3 regions of the Arthrobacter sp. Y3222053 genome follow, and region 3 is predicted to be linked to each of the others. Evidence: predicted binding sites of a transcription regulator. Region 3 holds the regulator's gene; each other region holds the start of a gene.

Region 1 (9,357 bases), on a different contig from region 3:
AGCGCCGAGCGGGTCACCTTGACCGGGTCGTTGACGCCGGCGGCCAGCAGGTCCTCGTACTCGCCGGTGGCGGCGTTCAGGCCGAAGCCCTCTTCCAGGCCGCGGACCTTGTCGACGACCACGCCGGGCTCCATGCCGGAGTTCAGGGCGATCTGCTTCAGCGGAGCGTCGATGGCAACCTTGACGATGTTGGCGCCGGTGGCCTCGTCGCCTTCCAGGGCCAGGTTGGCGAAGGCCTTCTGGCCGGCCTGGATGAGGGCGACGCCGCCGCCGGCGACGATGCCTTCCTCGACGGCAGCCTTGGCGTTGCGCACGGCGTCCTCGATGCGGTGCTTGCGCTCCTTGAGCTCAACCTCGGTGGCTGCGCCGGCCTTGATGACGGCGACGCCGCCGGCCAGCTTTGCCAGGCGCTCCTGCAGCTTCTCGCGGTCGTAGTCGGAATCGGAGTTCTCGATCTCGGCGCGGATCTGGTTCACGCGGCCCGCGATCTCCTCGGCGTCGCCGGCACCTTCGACGATGGTGGTCTCGTCCTTGGTGACGACGACCTTGCGGGCACGGCCCAGCAGGTCGAGGGTGGCGTTCTCCAGCTTCAGGCCGACTTCCTCGGCGATGACCTGGCCTCCGGTGAGGATGGCGATGTCGGCCAGCTGGGCCTTGCGGCGGTCGCCGAAGCCCGGAGCCTTCACGGCGACGGACTTGAAGGTGCCGCGGATCTTGTTGACCACGAGGGTGGCCAGGGCCTCGCCCTCGACGTCTTCGGCGATGATCAGCAGCGGCTTGTTGGACTGCATGACCTTCTCGAGGACGGCCACCAGATCCTTCACGTTGGAGATCTTGGAGTTGACGATCAGGATGTACGGATCCTCAAGGACCGCTTCCTGGCGCTCGGCGTCGGTGACGAAGTAGCCGGAGATGTAGCCCTTGTCGAAGCGCATGCCTTCGGTGAGCTCGAGCTCGAGGCCGAAGGTGTTGGACTCCTCGACCGTGATGACGCCTTCCTTGCCGACCTTGTCCAGCGCCTCGGCGATCAGGTCGCCGATCTGCTTGTCACCGGCGGAGATGGACGCGGTCGCCGCGATCTGCTCCTTGGTCTCGATCTCCTTCGCGGAGTCGAGCAGCTGCGCGGTCACGGCCTCGACGGCCTTCTCGATGCCGCGCTTCAGGCTCAGCGGGTCGGCGCCGGCAGCGACGTTGCGCAGGCCTTCCTTCACCAGGGCCTGGGCCAGAACGGTCGCCGTGGTGGTGCCGTCACCGGCGACGTCGTCGGTCTTCTTGGCAACTTCCTTGACCAGCTCGGCGCCGATCTTCTCGTACGGATCGTCGAGTTCGATCTCCTTGGCGATGGACACGCCGTCGTTGGTGATCGTGGGAGCGCCCCACTTCTTCTCGAGGACCACGTTGCGGCCACGCGGGCCGAGGGTGACCTTGACGGCGTCGGCGAGGGTGTTCAGGCCTCGCTCGAGGCCCCGGCGTGCCTCTTCATCAAATGCAATGATCTTGGCCATAACGGCTATCGTCCTTCCGGAACTCTCATGCTTGGAGCGTAGATGCTGCATTCCGACCTGGGGCGCCCGCGACGGCTGGCCCGGCCCGCACGATCTAGGTACGTACGGTCCCTGCCATCACCCCGGTGGCCTGCGGGTTCACTCAACACCACCGACTTAGCAGTCGTCCGGTAAGAGTGCTAAGTCAATAATTAGCACTCCCGCCACTTGAGTGCAAGCGATCCGGCAAAGCCGGCCCGGACAGCCGGAGGGGACGCCGGGTTTCCCCTGCGTCCCCTCGTGCTGCCTCTTCAGGAACGTCGCCCGGCGGTGTCGCCACCGCGGCGGACGCCGCCGTCCAACCTAGGAAAGGGCCCTGACGTCCTCCGCCTGGGGGCCCTTCTGCCCCTGTCCTATCTGGAACTCCACCCGCTGGCCCTCCTCGAGGGTGCGGTACCCCGTGGCCTGGATGGCTGACCAATGGACAAAGACATCGGTCTGGGCCTCATCGACCGTGATGAACCCGTACCCCTTCTCCCCGTTGAACCATTTGACGATCCCCTGCGCCATGTGTTTCTCCAATTTCTTGTGCCCCGCGCCGCGGCCCTGCTGGCCGCGGTAAAGAATGGCCGAAGTTGCTGCGGAAAGACGGGCGAAAACGCAACGTAATTCAGCGGGCCCCGCGGCTGGCAACACTCTAACCAGCACCGCGGAGGCTGCACACGGAGGAAATGGAATGTTATGGAGATTTAACGAAAGGGCTTTTTCCTCCCCGCCCCCGGTTACCGGAAGCCCGGTCCGGCCGCGACCGTCACGTAGTCGAAGCCCGGCGACTGCACGGCGGGAATTCCGAGCAGCGTTCCCAGCGCCTCGGCGTTGATCCGCTGGTCCTCGGTGCTGTAGAACACCGCGGATCCCTGGAGCGGCTGGCCCTGCCAGTTTCCGACCTGCGCGGTGGTCCATCCGTCCTGCCCAATGCGGCCGGAGATGCTCGCGCCGAGACCACCCACGGTGGTTCCGTTCAGCACGACCACAGGCTGTGTGCGGTCCGGCTGCGGGGCCGGTTCCTCGCTCGGTTCAGGGGTCGGCTCGTCGGTGGGCTCAGGCTCTGCGGAGGATCCGGTGTCTTCGGCCTCTGTGTCCCCGGCACCGTCTTCAGCGCCCTCAGGCGTCGTCTCGGGGCCGACCGTCGGGGATTCCTCCGCTGCGGCCGCGGTGGGCGAGTCGGCCGGCGCCGGGGCGCCTGCTCCGATGCCGAGCCTCGGCAGGACGAAATAGGCGGCAAGTCCCACGACGAGAGCCAGCACCCCCACGGTGATCAGCAGGCCCAGCCCATTGGAGCGGGCCGGAATGAGCCGCTCACGGTGCACGCCCTGCCGGGCGGAGGATTCGGGAACCTTATCGAATTCATCCCGCGGGTACTTGCTCATCGGGTCTTTCAGTCCTGTCTTCAGGAGCGGATTCAGGCGTCGGTGCCCAGGCGGCGCGCACTGCGGGCGCGCTGGCGGGTCGTACGCAGTCTACGCAATCTCTTGACCAGCATCGGGTCGTGCGCCAGAGCCTCTTCGGTATCGATGAGCGAGTTGAGGATCTGGTAATAGCGGGTGGCGGAGAGTCCGAAAAGCTCGCGGATCGCCTGCTCCTTTGCGCCCGCATATTTCCACCAGGCGCGTTCAACGGCGAGCATCTGCTGCTCCTGCGCAGTGAGCGGGCTCTCGGGATCGACCGCGTCCTCCAACGAAAAGGCCTCGGCCGGCTGTGCCACGCGCTCTCCCTTCGCTGTCTGGACGGCGCCGCGGTTCCGCGGCGCCCTGTTCAATGCTAGTCCGGAAATCACAGGCTTGTCATTCCGCCGTGGCACGGGGCCGGCGTGCCACGGCGTGCTCCGGGCTATGGTTCCCCTATGGGAAAGAACCATGGCCCTGCCGCCTTCGCGGGCACGTTAAGACTCATCACGATGGCACTGCTCGGCATTCTGATGCTCACGGCATGCCTGCCGGCGGATCCGGACGGAACCCTCGACAGGGTCCGGGGCGGGGAACTGCGGGTCGGCATCTCCCACAATCCCCCGTTCACCTCCGTTGCCGGCGCCGAGCCCACAGGCTCCGAGGTGGACCTCGTCCGCCGCTTCGCGGATCAGCTTGGAGCCGAGGTCGCCTGGCATGCGGCCGGCGAAGAGGCACTGATGGACCAGCTGAAGGAGGGGCAGCTGGATCTGGTCATCGGCGGCCTGAGCGAGGCAAGCCCGTGGACGGACAAAGCCGCGCTGAGCGCCCCGTACGGCACGTCGACAGGCGCGGACGGCAAGGAACGGAAGATGGTGATGGCGGCCGCACTCGGCGAAAACGCCTTCCTGATGGAGCTCGAAGAGTTTCTCGCCGACCATGGGGAGGAGAAGTGACTGCACGCTTCGGACGCACGGAACTGCCCGAGGAGGAAGCCGCGATCCTGCGCCGGGCGGTGCGGCTGGAATGGCTGACCATCGGGGTGCTTGCGGTAACCGTCACCCTGGTGTTCCTGGTGATGGGGAGTTCGCAGGCGATGCGGGCCGCAGGCATCGAAGACCTGCTCTCCATTATTCCCCCGCTGGCATTCCTGCTCGCGGTGCGGGTTGTCGCCCGGCCACCCAACGAACGCTATCCGTACGGCTACCACCGGTCCATCGGCGTCGCGCACCTCGTGGCGGCGGTGGCGCTGGTCGCCATGGGCGGTTTCCTGATCTATGACTCCGTCTCGGGGCTGCTGGGCGGGGAACGCCCGCCCATCGGCTCCATTGAGCTGTTCGGCACCACCCTGTGGCTGGGGTGGCTGATGATCGCGGTCATGGCGGTGACGGGGATTCCGCCGGTCTTCCTGGGCCGGGCCAAAATGAAGCTGGCCAAACGGCTGCACAATAAGGTCCTGTACGCCGACGCCGACATGAACCGTGCCGACTGGATGACCTCGGCCGGCACGATCGTGGGCGTGGCCGGCATCGGCCTCGGCTTCTGGTGGACAGACTCCGCCGCGGCCCTGTTCATAGCCGCCGGCATCCTGCGCGACGGGTTGCGGAACATGCGGGCGGCCGTCACCGATCTGATGGACACCCGGGCCACCACCTTCGACGACCACCGCCCGCATCCGCTGGCCGACAAGGTCACCCGCTACCTGCTCGGCCTTCCCTGGGTCGCCGCGGCCGGTACCCGGATGCGGGACCAGGGCCATGTCTTTCACGTGGAGGCCTTCGTGGTGCCGGTGGACGGCGAACTCACCCTGGGGCAGCTGAACGCCGCCCGCGCCGGGTGCATCGAGCTGGACTGGAAACTGCGGGACACCGTGCTGGTCCCGGTCCCGGAGCTTCCCGAGGAAGTGGGCGGCAGCAGCGGTGTCCGGCAGGGCGGCAGCGAGGATCCCCACGGCGCGTGAGCCTTCAGGCCGGGTACGGCAGCGGCCAGGAGGCCCGGATTCAGGTGGCCCGGACACAGGTGGCCGCGAACTGTCTTTTCCCGCCGGTTTGGCCAAGACTGGTGGAGTGAGCACCACCAACCAGCCCGCGCTGTTCGACCTTCCCCTCCCTTCCGGCTCCGGCGGAAACGGCCGGCCGGAGGCAGCGCCGGAGGGCGGGCCGGCCCCCGTCCGACCGCCGCGGAGGGCCTGGACGCCTAACGGCCGGGAGGGCGCGCCGACGGCGTTCCCCCTCGCCGCTGAGACCGAGACCGCCGGGCGCGCCGGGGACGCCGATCCCTTGGCCTCCATGGCCCCGGACTGGGCCGAAGCGCTGGCCCCCGTGGCCGGAAAGATCCGGTCCCTGCTGGCGGAGCTCGCCGCGGAGCGCGACGCCGGAGCCGATATCCTGCCCGCCCCCGGGAACATCCTGCGGGCCTTCACCCGCCCGCTCGCGGAGGTGAAGGTGCTGCTGCTGGGCCAGGATCCCTATCCCACGCCCGGGCACGCCGTCGGCCTGTCCTTCTCCGTGGACGCCGCCGTCCGGCCGCTGCCGCGCAGCCTCGGCAACATCTACCGTGAGCTGAAGGCGGACCTGGACGTCGATCCGCCGGCCCACGGGGACCTCTCCGCCTGGGCCGATCAGGGCGTGCTGCTGATGAACCGGGTGCTGACCGTGGAAGCGGGCAACGCAGGCTCCCACCGCGGCCGGGGGTGGGAGGACATCACCTCCCTCGCAGTCGAGGCCGTCGCCTCCCGGAAGCTGGCCGACGGCAGCCACGCCCCGCTGGTGGCGATCCTCTGGGGCCGGGACGCGCAGTCCGTGGTCCCGCTGCTGCACGGGGCTCCGCGGATTGAATCCGTGCACCCCAGCCCGCTGTCCGCCTCCAAGGGTTTCTTCGGGTCCCGGCCGTTCAGCCGGACCAACATGCTGCTCAAGGCCCAGGGGGCGACGCCGGTGGACTGGCGCCTCGAAGCGGTACGGTAGAGGCAAGTCCCCCGCGATGCTAGGAGATCCACCGCGTGCCCGCTGAGCCTCTTTCCCCTCCCCCGGGCGCTCCCCGGCGACCCGCCCGGCCCCTGGTGTTCCTGGAGGTGCTGCGGCGCGAGCAGCTGACCCCGCACATGGTGCGGATCGTGGCCGGCGGACCGAACTTCCTCCGGTTCCAGCCCAAGGACTGCACCGATTCCTACTGCAAGATCTGGTTCGGGCCGGACGGGCGGCCGGTCCCGGAGGGCACGGATCTGGAGCAGATGCGCGCGGATTCGCCCCGTGAGCAGTGGCCGGTGTCCCGCACCTACACGATCCGCTGGGTGGATACCGAGGCGGCGGAACTGGCCATCGATTTCGTCATCCACGGCGACGAGGGCATCGCCGGGCCCTGGGCCGACTCCGCCCGGCCGGGCGACACCCTGAGCTTCTCCGGACCGGGGGGCGCGTTCACCATCGATCCCGAGGCGGACTGGTACTTCTTCGCCGCGGATGAATCGGCGCTGCCGGCCACTGCGGCCGCCCTGGAGGCGTTGCCCGCCGCCGCCGTCGGGCAGGCCTTCCTGGAGGTGCAGGGCCCGGCCGACCGGCAGGTCCTGCGGGCCCCGGAGGGTGTGCAGCTGCATTGGCTCTACCGCGACGAGGACCCGGCTCCGGGTCTGCTCGCGCGGGCCGTCGCCGCGGCTCCCTGGCTCGACGGCGCCGTGCAGGTCTTCGCTCATGGGGAGCGGGAGGCCATGAAGTCGCTTCGTGACGTTTTCTTCAGCCATCGGGGCCTGGACCGGTCCCGGGTCTCGCTCTCCGGGTACTGGGCCGCCGGGCGGACCGAAGACGCCTTTCAGGCGGAAAAGCGGACGCCGGTCGGCAAAATCCTCTGACTCCGCCGCCAACAGCAGGAGGCGTCCGCTCCCCACGGGAGCGGACGCCTCTTCGTATTTGCTGAGGACTTAGGTCAGCGGCGGCGGTTCCGCCGCTCGACTCCGGTGAAGGAGCGGGTCAGGGGGCGGGCCATGTTGTCTCCGAGCACCACTCCGCCGGCGATCGCGAGGATGACCGTCAGGGCGTTGAACAGTCCGACGACTCCGCCGGAGATGTCGTCGATGCCGATCGTCAGCCCGTACATGGAGCGGAAGATGCTCAGCCCCGGGAACAGGAAGAGGATCGCCGGCACCGCCACGATCAGCTGTGGCGCCCCCATCCGCAGCGCCACCACCCGGGCCAGCACGCCGATGGCGACGGCGGCCACGGCCGGGGTCAGCCGGGGGCCGACGCCGGCGGCCTCCGCCAGCAGCTGCGCCAGGTAGCCGGCCAGGCCGACGCCCACGGTGGGCAGGATCAGGCGCATCGGCGACTGCTCGGTGATGCTGATGGTCCCGAGTGCGACCGCCAGCAGGGCCAGGGTGACAACGAACCCGTACTGCGACCCGGTGACGGTGGTGACCGCCAGCGGGGGCAGCCCCATCTGGGCTCCCAGCACCAGGCCGACGGCGATGCCCGCCACGATCGCGGCGAAGGACAGGAACGCGGACAGGAAGCGCCCGGAGGCGGTCACGGGGAACCCGTTGATGGCGTCCTGCACGGCCGAGACGAGGCGTCCGGTGGGCAGCAGCAGCAGGATGCCGCCGGCGACGACCAGCCCGGGTGAGACCTGCGCCTGCCAGGCGCCGGCTTCGCCCAGCGCCCAGATTGCCAGCGCCAGCGCCGTGACCAGGAAGCCGCTGGCCGCGGTGGTGAAGAAGTCGGGGATGCGCCAGCGCCCGAACAGCCGCTGCAGCAGGCTGACCAGGATGGTGCTGCCGAACCCGATCAGGGATTCCAGCGGGCTGCCTCCGATGAACGCCACGATGGAGGCGGCGAAGACACCCGTGCTCGCCGTGACGGCCCATCTGGGGAACGGTTTGGGCCGCTGGTTGATCTCGTCCAGGCGCACCGCGGCCTCGGCCCGGCTCACCCCGCCGTCGGCGATGTCGGTGACCAGCTGGTGCACCAGGGCCAGACCCGCGTAGTTGTTGGTCCAGGACCGTACCACCCGCATCACCGTGATCGGTGTCTGGTCCTTGGGCGAGTAGTTGAGCAGCACCGACTGGTTGGTGATGTCCACTTCGATGCTGTCCAGGTCGAAGGCCGCGGTGACGGCGATGATCGCCGTCTCGACTTCCAGGGCCCCTGCGCCGTAGCGGAACATGGTCTCCGCCAGGCCGAGGGCGAAGTCCAGGGTCTTGCGGGCACTGGCATCGGCCCCGGCCGTGCGGACGGGATTCGCATAGGGGCTGCCGGCCAGGCGCTCCACCAGGGACATGGCCTGAGTGGGCGGCGCCTCACCCTGCACCAGGCGCCGCAGCATGCGGCGGGCGGCCGCGGTGGAGCGGTCGGGCCGGCTGGCGGAGGGAACGTGCCGCTCCGGCTTGGCCGTCGTGCCCGTGGTCCGGGGCGCGCCGGGCTTGGCCGTGCCCGGCGGCTTGGCTGTGGTGGTCGACCTGCCCGGGGCACCTGCGGTCGGCGGCCGCCGGCTGCGGACCGTGCGGATCGCCCGTGTTGCAGCGCGTACCGCGGCCGTGGCCGGCGCCCCGGAGGGCACCGTCGTGCCGGTCACCGTGTCAGTGGGCGGCGGGGGCTTGGGCCTGGTGCTCTTCAGCTCGCCGGTGACTGCGGCCGCCGCCGCCCCTGCGGGGGGCCGTCCCGGCGGCTTGGGCTGCTGCCTCGGCAGCCCCGGGGCCTGAATCACCGGGATGGGGCCGGCCGCCGGCGCCGTGTTCGATGCGGAGCTGCGCTCCTCCGCATCGGGTGTCCTGTCCAATAACTCACCCCTCCCGCCCTTGCGGGCTAGCTGCTGTGCCTTGCGTGCCCTGCACGCCTGTGCTGCGGACCGCCCGGGCCCGTGTTCCTAGTAGAACGGCTGGTGGTGGCGGCGCCAGTAGATCTGGCGTGCCGCCCGCTCCCCGATGACGTTCCAGAGCCGGTACCGCACCGGGTGCACCACCAGGTCATAGCACCCAACGAAGTCGGTGACCGTCTTGGAAAAGCTGGTCTTGAACAGGCCCAGCCCGTGGTGCGGGTGGTCCTTGTCCTTGAGCTTGTCGCTGGGCGGGGTGCCGCAGAAGTCGTATTCGCTGATGCCGAAGTCCCGCTTCAGCTCGGTGATGGCGGTCCACTGCACCAGGTGGGAGTCGCCGTACTGCCTGCGCTTGGGCTTGGAGCCGCCGTCCTTGTAGGTGCCCTTGGAGCCGTAGGCGATGACAAAGGCGCCCACGGAGGGCTCGCCGTCCTCGAAGGCGAAGTAGAAGCGGCCCTGGCCGGCCTCCACGAAGTTGCTCCAGAACCGCTGGTAGTACTCGAAGGAGCGCAGCCGCGCCGCGGAGCGGTCCTCGATGTGGCTCATCAGCCGGTACATGATGCGCATGTTCTCTTCGGTGGGCTCCACGCGGCGCACGTCGGCGCCTTCCCGGATGGCCCGGCGCA
Region 2 (9,357 bases), on a different contig from region 3:
AGTGCTGCGGCGGGCCTCGGTTTCCGACTCCAGGCGGTCGAGGTAGCTGCTGCTGGGCTGGGTGGGCTGGTTCATAGAGCCCACCCTAGAACCGTCCAGGTTCCCCGCGGCCACCTGTTAACGTATTGCGGCGCCGGGCCTGTCCCGCCCGCGGACGCCGACGCTATGCTTCTCCCTCGGCGGCGCGGCGGAACTTCGCGGCCCGACCCAAGCCCTGGAGGATCGTGGAAGACCTGCACTATGCCGAGCCCCGCCTGGTGGCGCTGTACGACGAACAGAACGCCGGGAGCTGGGACACGGACTTTTATGCGGGGCTGATCGGGACCGCTCCGCTGCGGGTGCTGGACGTCGGCTGCGGGACCGGGTCCTTCGCCGTGCGGCTGGCGGCGGCCGGTCATACGGTGACAGGCGTTGATCCGGCGCCGGGCATGCTGGCGGCGGGCCGGGCCCGTCCCGGTGCGGGTACGGTGCGCTGGGTGGACGGCACGGCCGACGCCGCACCGGACGGGCCCTACGACGTTGCGGTGATGACCGGCCACGCGTTCCAGTGCCTGCCGAACGAGGACGACATCCGGGGAACCCTGGCGGCCGTGCGCAGCCGGCTGGCGCCCGGCGGCAGGTTCCTGTTCGAATCCCGCAACCCCGCCGCCCGGGCCTGGCTGGGCTGGGATTCGGCGGAGGACGGGCCCGAGCTGTCGGAGACCTCGGCGGGCCACATTGCCAGTGAACGGTCGCTGCTTGATGTGGCTGAGGAGGAGCACGGCGCCGTCCTGGTCACCTTCGAGGAGCGCACCCGGTTCCTGGCCGACGGCGCGGCCTTCGCCAGCCGCAGCACCCTGCGGTTCACGTCCTCGGCCCGGCTGGCGGTCCTGCTGGCGGAGGGCGGCTTTGTCCGCGTCGACTGGTTCGGGGACTGGAACGGCGGACCACTGGACCCCGACGCCAGCCGGGAAATCATCGTGGCGGCCTCGGTCCCGGCCTGAACCGCCGGCTCAGGCGCCCAGCTCAGCCGCCCACGTAGGCGGCCAGGTGCTGTCCGGTCAGCGTGGACCGGTCCGCGACCAGCTGCGCCGGCGTGCCCTCGAAGACCACGCGGCCGCCGTCGTGCCCGGCACCGGGGCCGAGGTCGATGATCCAGTCGGCGTGGGCCATCACCGCCTGGTGGTGTTCGATCACGATCACGGTGCGTCCCGACTCCACCAGCCGGTCCAGCAGGGCCAGCAGCTGCTCGACGTCGGCCAGATGCAGCCCGGTCGTGGGCTCGTCCAGGACGTAGATGTCTCCCTTTTCGGCCATCTGCGCGGCCAGCTTCAGCCGTTGCCGCTCGCCTCCCGACAGGGTGGTCAGCGGCTGCCCGAGGTGCAGGTAGCCGAGCCCGACGTCGGCGAGCCGGTCGAGCACCTTCCGTGCCGCGGGCGTGCGGGCTTCCCCGGCGCCGAAGAATTCCCGGGCCTCGGTGACCGGCATGGCCAGCACGTCGGCGATGTTGCGCCCGCCGAGCGTGAACTCCAGCACGGCGGGCTGGAAGCGCCGGCCTTGGCAGTCCTCACAGGTGGATTCGACCGTGGCCATGACGCCCAGGTCGGTGTAGATGACTCCGGCGCCGTTGCAGGCCGGGCAGGCGCCCTCCGAGTTGGAGCTGAACAGGGCCGGCTTGACGCCGTTGGCCTTGGCGAAAGCCTTGCGGATCGGCTCCAGCAGGCCGGTGTAGGTGGCGGGATTGGACCGCCGCGACCCCTTGATCGGCCCCTGGTCCACCAGGACCACGCCGTCGCGCTTCGCCACGGAGCCGTTGATCAGCGAACTCTTGCCCGATCCGGCCACCCCGGTGAGGACGCAGAACACCCCCAGCGGAATGTCGACGTCGACGTCCCGGAGGTTGTGCGTGGAGGCACCGCGGACCTCCAGCGCGCCGGTCGCGGACCGGACCGTGTCCTTGAGCGAGGCGCGGTCATCAAAGTGCCGGCCGGTGAGGGTGCCGCTGCGGCGCAGGCCCTCGACGGTGCCTTCGAAGCAGACCGTGCCGCCGGCGCCGCCGGCGCCCGGGCCGAGGTCCACCACGTGGTCGGCGATCGCGATGGTCTCGGGCTTGTGCTCGACGACGAGCACCGTGTTGCCCTTGTCCCGCAGCTGTTCCAGCAGCCGGTTCATCCGCTGGATGTCATGCGGGTGCAGGCCGACGGTCGGTTCGTCGAAGACGTAGGTGACGTCGGTCAGCGAGGAGCCCAGGTGCCGGATCATCTTGGTGCGCTGCGCCTCGCCGCCGGAAAGGGTGCCCGCCGGCCGGTCCAGGGACAGGTAGCCGAGGCCGATCTCGGCAAACGAGTCGAACAGGTGCCGCAGCCCGGCCAGCAGCGGGCCCACCGACGGCTCGTCCAGGTCCCGGATCCATTCGGCAAGGTCGCTGATCTGCATGGCGCACGCGTCGGCGATGGAGATGCCGCGGATCTTCGAGGACCGCGCCTCCGGAGACAGGCGCGTTCCCTCACAGTCCGGGCAGGTGGTGAAGGTGACCGCCCGGTCCACGAAGGCCCGGATGTGCGGCTGCATCGCCTCGCGGTCCTTGGAGAGCATCGACTTCTGGATCTTGGGGATCAGCCCCTCATACGTGACATTGATGCCGTCGGCCTTGACCTTGGTGGGTTCCCGGTAGAGCAGGTCGTGCAGCTCCCGCTTGGTGTAGCGGCCCAGCGGCTTGTCCATGTCGAAGAAGCCGGAGCCGGAGAAGATCCGCCCGTACCAGCCGTCCATGCTGTAGCCGGGCACCAGCAGGGCGCCCCCGCTGAGGGACCTGCCGGCGTCGAACAGGGCGGTGAGGTCGAAGTCGGTGACCGCACCCATGCCTTCGCACCGGGGGCACATGCCGCCCAGCCGGTTGAACACCGCCTTTTCCGCCTTCGTTTTGCCGCCGCGTTCGACGGTGATGGCCCCGCTGGCCCGCACCGAGGGAACGTTGAAGGAATAGGCGTTGGGCGAGCCGATCTGCGGCTGCCCCAGGCGGCTGAACAGGATGCGCAGCATGGCGTTGGCGTCGGTGGCCGTGCCGACGGTGGAGCGCGGGTTGGCGCCCATCCGCTCCTGGTCCACCAAGATGGCGGTGGTCAGTCCCTCCAGGCGGTCCACCTCGGGGCGGGCCAGGGCGGGCATGAACCCCTGCAGGAAGGCGCTGTAGGTCTCATTGATCAGGCGGCGGGATTCGGCGGCGATCGTGTCGAACACCAGCGAGCTCTTTCCGGACCCGGACACGCCGGTGAAGACCGTCAGCGCCCGCTTGGGGACCTCGACGGTGACGTCCTTGAGGTTGTTCACGCGGGCGCCCAGCACCCGGATGGCGTCCCGGCCCCGGCTGCCGGCCGCTGCGCCGCCGACCGGCGCATGGCTGGCCGGTGCATGGACCGCAGACTCTTCCTCTGTTGCCGTGCTGCGCTCCATGGCTTCTCCCCTCTCGGCTGCCGACGGCCGAAATGCTGTCATGGGCAGCCAGAGGGTGTCCATGTCCCTGCGGACAGGTCCTGACCGCTTTCGGGCCCGCGGACACCGGTCCGCGGGCCCGATCCGCTGTGGGCTACGCGGACACCGGTCCGCGGGCCCGATCCGCCGTGGGCTACGCGGTGGCTGCCTCGACCTGCCGGGTCGGGGATCCGGCGGCGGCGTCGGCAGCCGAACCGGACTGCACTTCGATGCGCCGCGGGCGGGCCTGCTCACTGATCGGGATCACGACGTTGAGGACGCCGTTGTCGTAGTGGGCGGTGATGTTCGCGGTGTCGATTTCCCGGCCCAGGCTGAGCTGGCGCAGGAAGGAGCCGCCCTCGCGTTCCCGGTTCAGCCACTGGACGCCCTCGCCGCCGTGCAGGGTGCGCTCGGCGCGGATGGTCAGCAGCTGGCCGTCGACGTCGATGTCCACGGAGCCGGGGTCCACGCCGGGCAGGTCCACGCTGAGGACGTACCGGTTCTCTTCGCGGTAGAGGTCCATGGGCATCCCGCGCAGGGTTTCGCGGCGCATGGCCTGGGCAAAGCGGTCCAGTTCGCGGATGGGATCGAATCGGTCCAAAACAATCAACTCCTTCAACTCGCAGTCGATGAAGCATCGTGCTGATAGGTCTTCGCCGAAGTTGAGTTGGCTTCGCTCAACTTCGTCGGTAGATTAGCACTTGCAACCGGAGAGTGCTAACTCTCCTGTTCCCGTCTTTCATTCGCCCACGCTGTGTGGAAGGTAGGTCACCGTGTCCGTTCCGATGCCGGCTGCCGACGGGCAGCCCGCACCCGTCCGCTTCGCCGCTGTGCGCCGCGCCGCATCTGTGCTTCGCCGGTATTCCCCGGCTGACGGAGTCCGAGCTCTGCGGCAGTGGTGGCACCAGGCCCCGCCGGAGGCACGCGCGCGGGCGGCCGCCGGAACAGCGTCCGCCGCCTGGCTCACCGCGGCCGCGCTGGGGCTGTTCTCCGGCAGCGCGGCCTCGCTGCCCCTGGGACTGGCGCTGATCTACCTCACCGGCATCGCCCTGCTGGTGCTGGTCTGGCTGGCCTGCGGCCGGGTGCGGCGGGCGGCGGAGGTTCGAGCCCGCCGCGAGGAGGCCCAGGCGCTGCGGACCTTCCTGGCGGCAACCTCGGCCGCGCGCGAGGAGTTCCTCTCAGCCCTGGTCCCTGCAGGCGCGACCGGCACGCCCGAGGTGCAGCGGGCCCTGGCACCGTCCAGGGCGGCATCTGCGGCGGCGCCGCGGACGCAGCTGGTTCCGGCGTCGGCGCCGGCCGGCCCGGGAACCGGGACCTGCCCGCGCCCCGGGGCCGCCCTCTCGCCGGTGAAGTCCGCGATCCGCAAGAACGCCGTCCGCAAGAGCCGCCCGGCCGGGCTCACCCGCGCGTCTTCGGAGGCTTCCGGCGCAGTCCGTCCGGCCGGGACAGCCGGGCTCACCCGCGCCGATCTGGACCGGGCGGCCTGACCTGTCGGCTCTGCCCCGGCTACCGGCCGCGGCCGGCGATCCGGGCCACGAGCCGCTGCGGGCCGCGGGCGCCGATGGCGGCCAGCACCTTGTACCGCTTGGTGGGAATGGAGACGGCCTTGCCTGCGTCGGCGTCCGCGAGCGCTTCGCGGACCACCCGCGGAGCATCCAGCCACATCCAGTTCGGATACACGGATTTGTCCATTTGCATGCGCTGATGGAATTCGGTGTGGACAAAACCGGGGCAGACGGCGGTGACGTTCACGCCCCGGCCCTTGTAGTGGATGTTGGCCCAGCGGCTGAAGCTGATGACCCAGGCCTTGGCGGCGCTGTAGGTGCCGCGCGGCAGGAACCCGGCCACGGAGGCGACATTGAGAATGGTGCCGCCGCCGGCGGCGAGCATGCCGTTGATCGCAGCGTGGGAGAGCTGCAGCGGGGCGGACACCAGGACGTTAAAGTGGTCGACCTCGTCCTGCAGGGGGTTCGCATGGAAGTCGTTCTTCAGCCCGTAGCCGGCGTTGTTGACCAGGATGCCGATGTCCGGCTGAGCCACGCGTGCGGCGACGGCCGCAACGCCGTCGGCCGTCGCGAGGTCGGCGGCGAGCCACTCCGTGGGCACCTGCCATTTCGCTGCCAGTTCCTCCGCCGTTTCCTTCAGCCGGGCTTCGTTGCGGCCGGTCAGGACCACTGCGTGCCCGCGCTCGGCCAGCTGGCGGGCGAACTCACCGCCCAGCCCGGAGGTGGCTCCGGTGACAAGTGCTGTTTTTCTCATGGGTTACACCTTTGCCGTTGCCGGAAACTTTGGCAACGATCGTCTACGGCGTCCTTGAACCCCGGGCGGGCGGCTCCTAGCGTGTGGAGCGTGGACGGGACACAGCGATATCAGGACCGGCACGACGCCGGCCGGCAGCTGGCCGCGGCACTGCAGCCCTGGCGGGGAGCGCCCGGCCTGCTGGTGCTCGGCCTGCCGCGCGGGGGCGTTCCGGTGGCCGCGGAGGCGGCGGCCGGCCTCGACGCGCCGCTGGACGTGCTCCTGGTCCGCAAGATCGGCCATCCCGCCCAGCCCGAACTCGCCGTGGGAGCGCTGGCCGGCGTGGCCGGTGAGCTGGTCCGCGCGGTCAACGACGATGTGTACCGGCGGTGGGAGGCACGTGACGGCGCCGCCCGCGCCGCGGTGGCGTTCGAGGCCGCGGCCGAGGCGGAGGAGCGCGAGCTGCACCGGCGGCAGGAACTGTACCGCCGGGGGCGGGGGCCGCTGTCGCTGCAGGACAGGACGGTGCTGCTGGTCGATGACGGCCTGGCCACCGGCGCCAGCATGCGCGCGGCCCTGCTGGCCGCGCGGGCCGCCGGGGCGAAACGGCTGGTCGCCGCCGCCCCCGTAAGCTGCGGGGGCGCGTCCGACGCCGTCGGCGGGTTGGCCGACGACGTCGTCGTCCCGTACCAGCCGCCGCGCCTGGCGGCGGTGGGAATGGCGTACGGGCAGTTTCCGCAGACCACGGACGCCGAGGTGACCGGGCTGCTCGCCGCCGGCTGAGGCTCCGCGCCGGTCCGCGATCCGGAAGCCGCAATCCGGGGCCGGGCAGGCCAAACCGGTGCCGACAGATGGCCATAGCCCGCGCTGAAATCGACAATTGACCCTATGGAGGAAGCTTCCGGGGCCGCCGGCTCCCCGCAGTGGCGGGGCGCCCGCTACGTTGCCCTCGGCAGCTCCTTCGCCTCCGGCCCCGGCCTCGGGCCGCGTGCCGCAGGCTCCGTGGCCCAGGCCCGGCGGACCACCGGCAACTACCCCCATCTGCTGGCCGAACGGCTCGGGATGCGCCTGGTGGACGCCACCAGCTCCGGGGCGACGACCGCGCAGGTGTTGTGGGCCCGGCAGCACGGCCAGCCTCCTCAGGCGGACGCGCTGACGTTCGACACCCGGCTGGTGACCGTCACAGTGGGCGGCAACGACATCGGCTACGCGACAGCGCTGATGCTCGCCGGCCTGCCGGCCCGCAGCGTGCCGCTGCTCCGCGCCGCACATCTGGTCCGCGCAGCGGCGGTGCCTGCCGCCGCCCCGCGGAACCTTGCCCTGCTTCCGGCATCCATGCTGCTGGTGGCACAGTTGCTGCGGCGCCGGGCCCCCATGGCCAGGATCCTCTTCGTGGAATACCTGACCGTCGTTCCTCCGGATCCGCGCACCCGGGTGCCGGTGCTGTCCGCCCGGCAGGCGGCCCGGGCACGCCGGCTTGCAGCCGCCCTGAAGCGGGCCACCGAGGAGGCCGCGGCAACCGCGGGATGTGAGCTGGTGGCCGTCGCGGATGCCAGCGGGGAGCACCACGCGTGGTCGGCTGAGCCGTGGACCAGCGCGGCGCTGCGTCCGGGCGGCGAGGACGCTCCCCTGCCCTTCCATCCGAACCGTGAGGGCATGGCCGCCGTCGCCGCCATGGTCGAAGACCACCTGTCCCGGCCCGAGCCGGGACGCCACAGCCAGAGCCCGGCTGCGGCGCGCTAGCGCAGCAGCCGGGCCGCGGCGCCAGGGAAACGGCCGTCCGTTCCCCGACAACCGAAAGCGGAGGCAGCCATGTCCTTCTCAAGCAGCACGTTCGATCCACGCGCAACCCTGAACCTGAACGTCGAGGACCTGACGCAGAGCGCGCTCAGGGCCTTCCGGACCGCGCTCGGCGTCACGGGCGCCGTCAGCCTGATACTGGGACTGGTGGTGCTCTTCTGGCCCGGGGCCACGCTGGACGTCATCGCTGTCCTGTTCGGCCTCTATTTCGTCATCAGCGGCGGAATCCGGATCATCAGCGGCATCATCACCCCGTTTTCCGCCGGGCTGCGGGTCCTGAGCATCATCGTCGGCGTGCTGCTGGTGATCGTGGGCATCGTGGCCATCCGGAATCCGCTGGCTTCCCTGACGGTCCTGGGCATGGTCGTGGGCATCGCCTGGATCGTGGAAGGTGTCATGGCCCTGACCGAGGTCGAATCCGGCGGCTCCCGCTGGTACGCCATCACCTACGGGGTGATCTCCCTGCTGGCCGGCGTCGTGGTGCTGTTCCTGCCGGTCAGCTCGTTGGCCGCACTGGTGGTCTTCGGCGGGATTTTCCTGCTGCTGCTCGGGGTGGTCCAGCTGGTGCGCGCCCTGACCTTCGGCCGGGGCGCGGCCCGCCACGCCTGAGCCCCGGGGATGACCGTCGCCGATCAGCGGATCCGGCGCCGGATCCGGACCGCGGCCAGCAGCGTGAAGGCGACGAGCATGGCGCAGAGGACACCGACCACGAACACCCCGGTGATCTCCCGGCCCCCCACGCTCGCGGTGATTCCGAAGATCCCCTCGATTTCCTCGACCGCTCCCGGCTGGCTGCCGGCCATGGCCTGCAGGGCATCGCCGGTCATTTCCTGCCGGATCGGCACGGCCGCCTGCATGAAGGGCAGCGCATTGACCACCGTGCGCACACCGTCGGGAAGCGCGCCCACCGGGATGTAGGCACCGGCCAGGAATCCCAGGATGGTGCCGACGATGGTGGACAGGGCGGAGTACGCGCCCGCCGTGCGGACAAAGGACACCACGAAGGCGCTGAGCGAGGCGAAGGCCAGGCAGCTCAGCGCCAGGAAGCCGTAGATTTCGGCGATGCCCGCCGCCGTGTAGCTGATGCCGTCCACGAGGTACAGGTAGGCCAGGGAGACGATCAGCACCACGGTCGTCATGATCAGGGCGATGATCCCGGCGGACACAAGGTAGCCGAGGATGAGCTTTTCGCGGCTGATCGGTGAGACCAGGAAGTCGCGGAACCTGCCCGACTCCGAGTCCTCCACGAAGACGTTCACCGCCCCCAGCCCGGTGGTGATGGCGGTGATCCCGACGATGCCGGAGAACATCCAGCTGTCCACGAAGCCCTTCACCTCGCCCTCGGTGGCGCCGGGGAAGGACTGCTGCAGGTCCTCGACCTGCGTGCTGCCCAGGAAGAGGGTGTAGAGCAGGAACAGGATGAGCGCCGAAAGCAGCGAGAAGAACACCCCCAGCCGGTCCCGGAAGAACAGCCGCAGGTTCCTGCCCACCAGTGTGCCGACGACGTTCATGCCGCTCCCGTCCCTGCTTCGTTGCGGCCGGAGGGCGTCCCGGAACCGTGCCCGGTAAGGGCCAGGAAGACGTCGTCCATGGTGCCGTGCCGGAATTCGAAGTCCACGACCTTCTCCCCGTGCCGGGCGAGGAGGGCGCGTGCCGTGCCGGCGCCGTCGACCACCAGCCGCACCACGCCGTCGTCGTCCGCGGCCCGGACCTCGGCACCCGCCGCGCGGGCGAGCTCCAGCAGGCCCGGCCGGTCCGTGGTGGCAATGCTGAGCACGGAGGCGCTGTACCGGGCCCGCAGCTGCTCCGGGGTGCCGTCGGCGATGATCCGGCCGCGGTCGATGATGCACACCCGGTCCGCCTCCTCGG
Region 3 (9,338 bases):
TCCCGGGCAGGTCCACCTGCGTCACGTCTCCGGTAACCACCATCTTCGAGCCGAAGCCCAGGCGGGTCAGGAACATCTTCATCTGTTCGGGCGTGGTGTTCTGCGCCTCGTCGAGGATGATGAACGCGTCGTTGAGGGTCCGGCCGCGCATGTACGCCAGCGGGGCGACCTCGATGGTCCCGGCCGCCATCAGGCGCGGAATGGACTCCGGGTCCATCATGTCGTGCAGCGCGTCGTAGAGCGGGCGCAGGTACGGATCGATCTTGTCGCTCAGCGTGCCCGGCAGGAAGCCGAGCCGTTCCCCGGCCTCCACCGCGGGGCGGGTGAGGATGATCCGGTTCACTTCCTTCTGCTGCAGCGCCTGGACCGCCTTGGCCATGGCCAGGTAGGTCTTGCCCGTGCCGGCCGGTCCAATGCCGAAGACGACCGTGTTGCGGTCGATCGCGTCAACGTAGTTTTTCTGGTTGAGCGTCTTGGGCCGGATCGTCTTGCCGCGCGTGGAAAGGATGTTCTGGGTCAGCACCTCGGCGGGCCGGTCGGCGCTCTGTTCCCGCAGCATGATGACCAGCTGCTCGAGCACCTGGGGGCTGACGCGGGTTCCGCTGCGCGCGAGCACGCGGATTTCGTTGACCAGGCGGTCGGCCTGCCCGACGTCGGCAGCGGGGCCGGTGAGGGAGAGCTCATTGCCGCGCACATGCAGGCTCATCTGCGGGAAGGCGGCCTCGATCGTTTTCAGCGCCTCATCGTTGGCGCCCAGAGACTGGACCATCTGTTCGGTGGAGTCAAAGACAATGGTGCGGGTTTCCGTACCAGGAATTCGCGTTCCAGCTGAAGATTCGGTCATAAATGCGGCCCTGGAAGGCCTTTCATCGCCCCTTAGGAAGTATGGATGCCGGTGGCTTCCGGCGTGGTCGGGGTCCGGCGCCGGTCCGGCGGCGAAGCCTCGTGGTTAATGTTACTGGATATGCCAACGGACCGCCCCTCCCCCCGCGGCGGCAGGTCTCGCCCCGGCATCGGCTCTGTCTCAATCGTGTTGCAGTCCGGACGCAGGGGGATAAATCCCGGCATCCGGCGCCGCGGGCCGTGCGAAGCTGTAAGGCGTGCCCGGTGCCGGGCGCAGCACAACGTATGAGGGAACGCTGGATCCGTGAGGAGGACGATGGGCGCCCACCGCGGAAGAACCGCCGCCCGGCGGCTGCACGCAGCCGCCGCCGCCGCAGCCCTGTCCGGCCTCTGTTCCTGCGGAGTGGTGGCCGAGAACGCCACCACCTCCATGCCCACCTCCTTCAGCACCGCGGCGGTACAGGATTCGACGATGGCCGTGACCGCCCCCGCCGACGACAGCCGGACCCGGCACCTGAACCCCGTGTACTGGCTGGGCCGCAACGGCTCCGACATCCAGCTGTACCGGGAGTTCCTCCCGTCGGAGCATTCCGCGGACCCGATCGGCGAGGCCGTGGCGGCCATGACGCGCCAGGTTCCCCTGGACAGCGACTACTTCACCCCCTGGCAGCCGGCCGAGAAGGTCAGCGCCTCCATCTCGGGCCGCAACGTGATCACCGTGGACATCTCCTCGGATGCCTTCAAGGCCCCGTTGGACGCCGGCGTCGCCCACCGTGCGGTGCAGCAGCTGGTGTACACCGCCACAGCGGCGGCGCACAACGCAGGCCTGACCACCTACGGGCAGGAGTCCAGCGTGGTGGTCCTCGTGGACGGCAAGGCCGACTACGTGGCCTTCGGGCACGAGCCTCTGGACGGCGCCCTCACCCGCGACCCCAGCCTGACGGCACCCATCTGGATCATCGAACCCCAGCACGGGGACCGATCCGCCGGGACCGTCCATGTCAGCGGCACCGCCGTGTCCCAGGGCGCACCGCTGGCCTGGCGGGTGGACCGGTTGGCGGCGGACGGCAGGCCCGCCCCGGAGCCGACGGCCGAGGGCTTTGCGGACCTGGACGCCGAAACCGGCGACACCGGCAGCTTCAGCTTCGACGTGGAGCTGCCCCCCGGCGATTACCAGCTGCGGGTCCACCACGGCGAGGACGGCACCAATGAGGATTCCAAGCTGATCCGGGTTGCCGGCGACTAGCATGCCGGCACACGGGCTCCCGCCGGACAGGGTCCCGCGGCGCGCTCAGGCCGTATCCCAGCGACCCAGCTCGTAGGCCAGGACCGCCAGGGCCGCAGGGCCCGCGGTGGAGGAGCGCAGCACGTGCGGGCCGAGGCGCACGACGACGCCGCCGGCCTCCCGCAGCGCCTGCAGCTCCGCGGGCGAGATGCCGCCCTCCGGACCCACCACGACGGCAATCCCGCGGCTGTACCGCTCGGCGGCGGCCGCCAGCACGGCGGCCAGCGGCGCGTCCGCCTCTTCATGCAGGACCAGGACCAGGCCGACGTCGGCCAGTCGCCCGGGCAGCGCGCGGGAGGTGGCAACCTCGGCGACCTCGGGAATCCGCGCCCGCCGCGACTGCTTGGCTGCGGCCGCGGCAAGGCCCTGCCACTTGGCCCGGGCCTTTGCCGCCTTGTCGGCGTTCCAGCGGACGATGCTGCGGTCCGCCTGCCACGGAACCACCTCGTCCACGCCGAGCTCGACGGCCGATTCCACCGCCTGCAGGTCCCGGTCGCCCTTGGCCAGGGCCTGTACGAGAATGAACCGCCCCTCCGGTTCCGGCTCCTCGACCCGGGCAAGGACCTCCACCTCCAGGCGCGCCGGCGCGGCGGCAAGCACCCGTCCGGCCAGGCGCAGGCCCCGGCCGTCCGCGATGTCCACGTCCTCGCCCGCTGCCAGCCGCTTCACCGAGACCGCGTGCCGGGCCTCGGCTCCGTCAAGGACGAACGTCGCCCCCGGCGTCGCGGCGGCGACGGCGTCGGGGTCGCCGTAGAAGATCGGGCTGGTCATGGATCAGTGGTTGCCGAGGCGGTCGCGCAGCTTGGCGAAGACACCGGATCCGGAGGTCGAAAGCCGACCTTCGGCGTACTGCTCGCCGCGGAGCTCGGCCAGCCGGCGCAGCAGCTCCTCCTGCTCGGCGTCGACCTTGGTGGGGGTCTCCACCTGCAGGTGCACGTGCAGGTCTCCCCGGCCGGCTCCGCGCAGGTGGGTCACGCCCAGGCCGCGCAGCACGGTGACCTCACCGGACTGGGTGCCGGGCTTGACGGTGACCTCCCGGTCGCCGTCGAAGGTGGCCAGCGTAACGGTGGTCCCCAGCGCGGCGGCGGTCATCGGCACGGTCAGGGTCGCGTGCAGGTCGTCGCCGTCGCGGGTGAAGGTGGGGTCGGGGCTGACCCGGATCTCCACGTACAGGTCGCCCTGCGGGCCGCCGGCGGTGCCGGCCTCGCCCTGGCCGGAAAGCTGGATGCGGGTGCCGGTGGCCACGCCCGCGGGCACCCGGATGGTCAGCGTGCGGCGGCTGCGCACCCGTCCCTCCCCCGCACATTCGTGGCAGGGATCGGGGATGACGGTGCCGTAGCCCTGGCAGGTGCCGCAGGGCGCGGTGGTCATGACCTGGCCCAGGATGGAGCGGACCGAGCGCTGGACCTGGCCGGTGCCGTGGCAGATGTCGCAGGTGCGCGGGGAGGTCCCGGGCTGGCAGCAGCTGCCGTCACAGGTGGGGCAGACGACGGCCGTTTCGACGTCGATCTTCTTGTCGGTGCCGAACACGGCGTCGCGCAGGTCGATGCGGACGTTGATCAGCGCGTCCTGTCCGCGGCGGGTGCGCGACGCCGGGCCGCGCCCGCCGCCGCCGGCGCCGCCGAAGAAGGTGTCAAAGATGTCCTGGAACCCGAAGCCCTGGCCGCCGAAGCCTCCGCCGAACCCGTTATCGGTGCCGTTTTCGTTGCCGGTGGTGTCGTAGATCCGACGCTTCTCGGGGTCGGACAGGACCTCATAGGCATGGGTGACGGCCTTGAACTCGTCCGCGGCGCCGGGCGCGGTGTTCACGTCCGGGTGCAGCTTGCGGGCCAGTTTCCGGTAGGCCTTCTTGATTTCTTCTCCGGTGGCGTCCCGGGACACCCCGAGGACCTGGTAGTGGTCGCTCACTCGTTACATCGCTTCCTGTATAGCCCGCGTCCATGCGGCGCGGCTGCCGGCACCCGCACGTCGGCTGGGTGGTGCTGACCGGTCTCCATGGTGTGCACGGACGCTGTGATTGTTCAAAACCTAGTTGTTCAGGATCCTGGACAGATAGCGGGCGACGGCGCGCACCGCCGCCATGGTGTTGGGGTAGTCCATCCGGGTGGGGCCGAGCACGCCCACCTTGGCCGACGCGTCCGGTGTGTAGCCGGTAGCCACCACGGAGGCCTCCGCAAGGCTCCCGTGCTCATTCTCGCTGCCGATGCGGACCGACACGCCGCGGGCGTCCTGCTGCATTTCCGAGAGCAGACGCAGCATGACCACCTGTTCCTCGAGCGCTTCGAGGATCGGGCCGATGCTGAGCGGGAAGTCAACGGTGGAGCGGGCCAGGTTGGCGGTGCCGGCCATGACGATCCGGTCCTCGCGGTTGTTGCCCGCCAGCTGCTCCAGGCACCGGGCCAGGGCGGCGGCGGTCCGGCGCAGCCGCTCGGGAACGGTGTGCAGGCATTCGCCGAGCGGGGCCGCGAGACTGTTCAGCGGCGCTCCGGCGAGGGCGGTGAGGAAGTGCCGCCGCAGGTCCAGCAGGTCGGGTTCGACGGTCTCCGGCACCGTCAGCACCCGCTGCTCCACCCGGCCGGTGGTCGAGATGAGCACCACGAGCACCTGGGCGGGGGCCAGCAGCACGAATTCGATGTGCCGCACCTTGGCGTCACCCAGGTGCGGATACTGCACGACGGCGACCTGGCTGGTGAGCTGGGCAAGCAGCCGCACCGTGCGGTCCATGACGTCGTCGAGGTCGGTTGCGCCTTCCAGCAGGGTCTGGATGGCCCGGCGCTCGGCTCCCGAGAGGGGCTTGACGTCGGAGATCCGGTCCACGAAGAGCCGGTAGCCCTTGTCGGTGGGGATCCGTCCTGCGGAGGTGTGCGGGGCGACGATCAGCCCGTCCTCCTCGAGGGCGGCCATGTCGTTGCGGATGGTGGCGGACGAAACGCCGAGGTGGTGGCGCTCGACGAGGGCCTTGGAACCGACCGGCTCCCGGGAATGGACGTAGTCCTCGACGATGGCCCGGAGCACCTCGAGCCGGCGCGGCTCGCTCATGCGTTACCTCCTTCGTCCGTCCAGGCCGGCGGGTCCGTGGGCCGGCCGCCGGCTGCTTTAGCACTCGCAGTCTTCAAGTGCTAAGTCTAATATGAATCGGCCCCGTTGCTAGCATTGAACCGCCCCGCCCGGAAGGGCCCGGAAGCGACTGCGCCGGCAGGCTCCGTGAACCGCTCCGACAGAAGGACGCCCGTGCCCGACTATTCCCAATGGGGACCACAGGACCTCGCCGCCCCGACCCGCCGGAAGCTGCCGCAGGAACAGGCTGTTCCCGGCCTGGTCCTCGAAGACGTGCAGACCGGGTGGGTGGGTGCCGTCGTGCGGGTGGAGAAATCCGGCGGCATGCACCTGGTGGTGCTGGAGGACCGGCACGGCAAGCGCCGCTCGTTCGAGCTCGGATTCGGTTTCCTGGTGGACGGGCAGCCGGTGGAGGTGGTGCCGCCGACGCAGGCGCCGGCCCCCGCCAGGCCCGCCCGGACCGCCTCCGGCTCCGTGAAGGTCGAAGGGATGCGCGCCCGCACGGCGCGTGCCAGCCGCATCTGGGTCGAAGGCAAGCACGACGCCGAGCTGGTGGAGAAGGTGTGGGGCGATGACCTGCGGGTCGAAGGCATCGTCGTCGAACCCCTGCACGGCATCGACGACCTGGCCGGCGCGGTCCGCGACTTCCAGCCCGGCCCGCAGCGCCGCCTGGGGGTGCTGGTGGACCATCTGGTGCCCGGCTCCAAGGAGTCCCGGATCGCCGCCGAGGTCATGGCGTCCAAGGGGGCGGCGGGCAACGTGCTGATCGTCGGGCACCCCTACGTGGACGTGTGGCAGGCGGTCAAGCCCGCCGCGCTCGGCCTGGCCGCCTGGCCGGAGGTTCCGCGCGGGCAGGACTGGAAGACCGGCATCCTCCGCGGCCTCGGCTGGCCGCATGCCGACCACGCCGACGCCGCGGCGGGCTGGAAGCGGATCCTGGGCGGCGTGCGCTCCTATGCCGATCTGGAGCCGTCGCTGCTGGGCCGGGTTGAGGAGGTCATCGACTTCCTGACCGTCCCGGGGGCGTGAGCCGGCCGGCCGGCAGCCAGTACCCTTGTAAGATCAGAACCATCGTGCACTGAACCAAGGCGTCACGAGCTCGGAGGAATGCAGACCGTGTCCAACACACGCCCCAACCACCCGCCCCGGCAGCCCGACGAGCGCGGCGCGGGAACACGGCCGGAGTACCAGGGCGCGCCCGCGAACGCTCTGCCGCTCACTGCCTCGGAGGACCGCCAGTGGGCAACCCTGGCCCATTTCGGCGGCATCCTGGGCTTTGTCCCTTCCCTGATCATCTATCTGGTCTTCCGTGACCGGGGCCCGTTCACGGCCCAGGAATCCAAGGAAGCGCTGAACTTCACCCTCCCGCCGACCATCCTGGCGCTTGTGGCCTGGCTGCTGGCGTTCCTGCCCGGAGTGGGCGGGCTGTTCGCCGTGCTGAACGCGGTCATCTGGATCTTTGTGGCGGTCGCCTCGGTCCGCGCCGGAATTGAAGTCAACCGCGGCCGTCCCCACCGTTACCGCTGGAACCTGCGCCGGATCCGCTGACGGCCCGACGCTGGCCCCGCCGGCCGGGGCCAGCCCGGCACCCGCCTGCCGGGCGGGCTTAGTCCGGCAGCAGCCTGCGGACCACGGCGTCGGCCAGCAGCCGCCCGCGCAGGGTCAGCCGCAGAGTCCCCGCAAAGGCTGCCGCGGGCTCCACGAGCCCGTCGGCGATCAACCCGGCCACCGCCTGCCGTCCCGAGCCGTGCAGGGACGCCACCGGGAGGCCTTCGGCCAGCCGGGCGCGGAGCATGACGTCCTCCAGGTACCGCGTGTCCGCGTCCAGTGTTTCCCGCCCAGCTGCAGGGGACTGCCCGGACTGCAGCCGCGCCGCATAGGCGGCCGGGTGCTTGACGTTCCACCAGCGCACCCCGCCCATGTGCGAGTGGGCTCCGGGACCGATGCCCCACCAGTCGTCGCTGCGCCAGTACGCCAGGTTGTGCCTGCACTCATCGGCCGGAGTGCGCGCCCAGTTGCTCACCTCATACCATTGCAGGCCGGCGGCCGACATCAGTTCGTCCGCCAGCTGATACTTGTCCGCGTGGTCGTCGTCATCCACTGCCGGCACCTCGCCGCGGCGGATCTGCCGGGCCAGCCGCGTGCCGTCCTCCACGATCAGCGCGTAGGCGGAGATGTGGTCGGGTTCGTAGCTGAGCGCCTCCTCCACTGACCGGCGCCAGTCCGCCATCGACTCCCCCGGCGTGCCGTAGATCAGGTCGACGCTGACGTTCAGGCCGGCGTCGCGGGCCCAGCGGACCGCATCGGGCACCCGTGCGGGATTATGGGTGCGGTCCAGCACCTTCAGCACGTGCGGCACGGCGGACTGCATGCCGAAGGAGACCCGGGTGAAACCGGCGTCGGCCAGCAGGCGCAGCGATTCCGGGGTCACCGAGTCAGGGTTGGCTTCGGTGGTGACTTCCGCGCCCGGGGCCAGGCCCCACTCGGCGACAGCAGCCCCGAGAATGTCCGCGAGGTCCCGGGCCGGAAGCAGGGTGGGCGTGCCGCCGCCGAAGAACACCGTTCCAAGCTGCCGGTCCGGCACGCCGGAGCCGCGCAGCGCGCGGGCTGCGAAGACGACCTCCTGCTGCGCGGTGCCGCCGTATTCGTCCTGCGAGGCCCCGCCGCCGAGTTCACGCGCCGTGTAGGTGTTGAAGTCACAGTAGCCGCAGCGCACCGCGCAGAACGGAATGTGGACGTACAGCCCGAAGTTCCGCTGCGCGGCGCCGTCGGCCGCCTGGGCGGGAAGCAGGCCGTCCGACGGTGCAGGATCACCCAGGGGAAGAGCGCTGGGTGTCACTTCTTGGCTTTGTCCTTCGCGGCGGATTCGTCAGAGGACAGGGCGGCCACGAAGGCCTCCTGGGGCACCTCCACGCGGCCGACCATCTTCATGCGCTTCTTGCCCTCCTTCTGCTTCTCCAGCAGCTTCCGCTTACGGGAGATGTCGCCGCCGTAGCACTTGGCCAGCACGTCCTTGCGGATGGCGCGGATGGATTCGCGGGCAATGATGCGCGAGCCGATGGCGGCCTGAATGGGGACCTCGAACTGCTGCCGCGGGATCAGCTCGCGCAGCTTGCCGGTCATCATCACGCCGTAGCTGTAGGCCTTGTCCTTGTGCGTGATGGAGCTGAAGGCGTCCACCTGCTCGCCCTGGAGCAGGATGTCGACCTTGACCAGGTCGGCCACCTGCTCGCCGTCGGCCTTCCAGTCCAGCGAGGCGTAGCCGCGGGTCTTGGACTTGAGCACGTCGAAGAAGTCGAACACGATCTCGGCCAGCGGCAGGCGGTACCGGATTTCCACCCGGTCCTCGGAGAGGTAATCCATGCCGCCCAAGACGCCGCGGCGGGACTGGCACAGCTCCATGATGGCGCCGACAAATTCGCTCGGCGCCAGGATCGTGGCCGAGACCATTGGTTCGCGGACCTCTTTGATCTTGCCTGCGGGGTACTCGCTGGGGTTGGTGACGGTGACCACCTTGTTGTCCTCCAGCGTGACCTCGTACTCGACGTTGGGCGCGGTGGAGATCAGGTCCAGGTTGTACTCACGCTCAAGGCGCTCACGGGTGATTTCCAGGTGCAGCAGGCCCAGGAAGCCCACCCGGAAGCCGAAGCCCAGCGCCGCGGACGTTTCCGGCTCGTACACCAGCGCGGCGTCGTTGAGCATCAGCTTTTCCAGCGCGTCGCGCAGCACCGGATAGTCGGCGCCGTCGATGGGGTACAGGCCGGAGAAGACCATGGGCTTGGGATCCGCGTAGCCCGGCAGGGACTCGGCAGCCGGCTTGGCCAGGTTGGTGACGGTGTCGCCGACCTTGGAGAGACGGACGTCCTTCACGCCGGTGATGAGGTAGCCGACCTCGCCGACGCCGAGGCCTTTGGACGGGGTGGGTTCGGGCGAGCTGACGCCGATCTCCAGGAGTTCGTGGCTGGCGCGGGTGGACATCATCTGCACGCGTTCGCGCGGCGAAAGCTTGCCGTCCACCACGCGGACGTAGGTGACCACGCCGCGGTAGGTGTCATAGACGGAGTCGAAGATCATGGCCCGGGCCGGCGCGTTGGCATCACCGACGGGAGCGGGGATTTCGGCGACGATCTTGTCCAGCAGGGCCTCGACGCCC

The links. The regulator HrcA, encoded in region 3, represses chaperone genes, less so after heat shock. The targets are predictions, from matches to a motif close to TTNGCACTCGNNNNNNNCGAGTGCNAA.
Region 1: groL (chaperonin GroEL) is a predicted target of HrcA. The motif match lies at 1,662-1,688, and genes of this name have one in related genera.
Region 2: AC5RUW_RS00985 (Hsp20/alpha crystallin family protein) is a predicted target of HrcA. The motif match lies at 4,145-4,171, and genes of this name have one in related genera.

What each region holds. Positions count from the first base shown of each region.
Region 1 covers NZ_JBNHIA010000008.1:66,644-76,000, forward strand. Annotated here, with positions in the region: gene groL (chaperonin GroEL) at 1-1,505, opposite strand, end outside; gene AC5RUW_RS15880 (cold-shock protein) at 1,848-2,054, opposite strand; gene AC5RUW_RS15885 (LytR C-terminal domain-containing protein) at 2,267-2,914, opposite strand; gene AC5RUW_RS15890 (DUF3263 domain-containing protein) at 2,947-3,222, opposite strand; gene AC5RUW_RS15895 (transporter substrate-binding domain-containing protein) at 3,388-3,885, shown strand; gene AC5RUW_RS15900 (cation diffusion facilitator family transporter) at 3,882-4,889, shown strand; gene AC5RUW_RS15905 (uracil-DNA glycosylase) at 4,996-5,895, shown strand; gene AC5RUW_RS15910 (siderophore-interacting protein) at 5,931-6,776, shown strand; gene AC5RUW_RS15915 (threonine/serine exporter family protein) at 6,851-8,695, opposite strand; gene AC5RUW_RS15920 (lipid II:glycine glycyltransferase FemX) at 8,783-9,357, opposite strand, start outside.
Region 2 covers NZ_JBNHIA010000001.1:203,652-213,008, forward strand. Annotated here, with positions in the region: gene AC5RUW_RS00970 (M20 family metallopeptidase) at 1-75, opposite strand, end outside; gene AC5RUW_RS00975 (class I SAM-dependent methyltransferase) at 225-983, shown strand; gene AC5RUW_RS00980 (ATP-binding cassette domain-containing protein) at 1,006-3,432, opposite strand; gene AC5RUW_RS00985 (Hsp20/alpha crystallin family protein) at 3,605-4,051, opposite strand; gene AC5RUW_RS00990 (hypothetical protein) at 4,224-4,937, shown strand; gene AC5RUW_RS00995 (SDR family NAD(P)-dependent oxidoreductase) at 4,957-5,709, opposite strand; gene AC5RUW_RS01000 (phosphoribosyltransferase) at 5,800-6,471, shown strand; gene AC5RUW_RS01005 (SGNH/GDSL hydrolase family protein) at 6,577-7,431, shown strand; gene AC5RUW_RS01010 (HdeD family acid-resistance protein) at 7,501-8,097, shown strand; gene AC5RUW_RS01015 (ABC transporter permease) at 8,121-8,999, opposite strand; gene AC5RUW_RS01020 (ABC transporter ATP-binding protein) at 8,996-9,357, opposite strand, start outside.
Region 3 covers NZ_JBNHIA010000002.1:291,562-300,899, reverse strand. Annotated here, with positions in the region: gene AC5RUW_RS05645 (PhoH family protein) at 1-844, opposite strand, end outside; gene AC5RUW_RS05640 (GerMN domain-containing protein) at 1,160-2,089, shown strand; gene AC5RUW_RS05635 (16S rRNA (uracil(1498)-N(3))-methyltransferase) at 2,135-2,899, opposite strand; gene dnaJ (molecular chaperone DnaJ) at 2,903-4,036, opposite strand; gene hrcA (heat-inducible transcriptional repressor HrcA) at 4,157-5,167, opposite strand; gene AC5RUW_RS05620 (DUF3097 domain-containing protein) at 5,360-6,214, shown strand; gene AC5RUW_RS05615 (DUF4870 domain-containing protein) at 6,293-6,733, shown strand; gene hemW (radical SAM family heme chaperone HemW) at 6,792-8,024, opposite strand; gene lepA (translation elongation factor 4) at 8,021-9,338, opposite strand, start outside.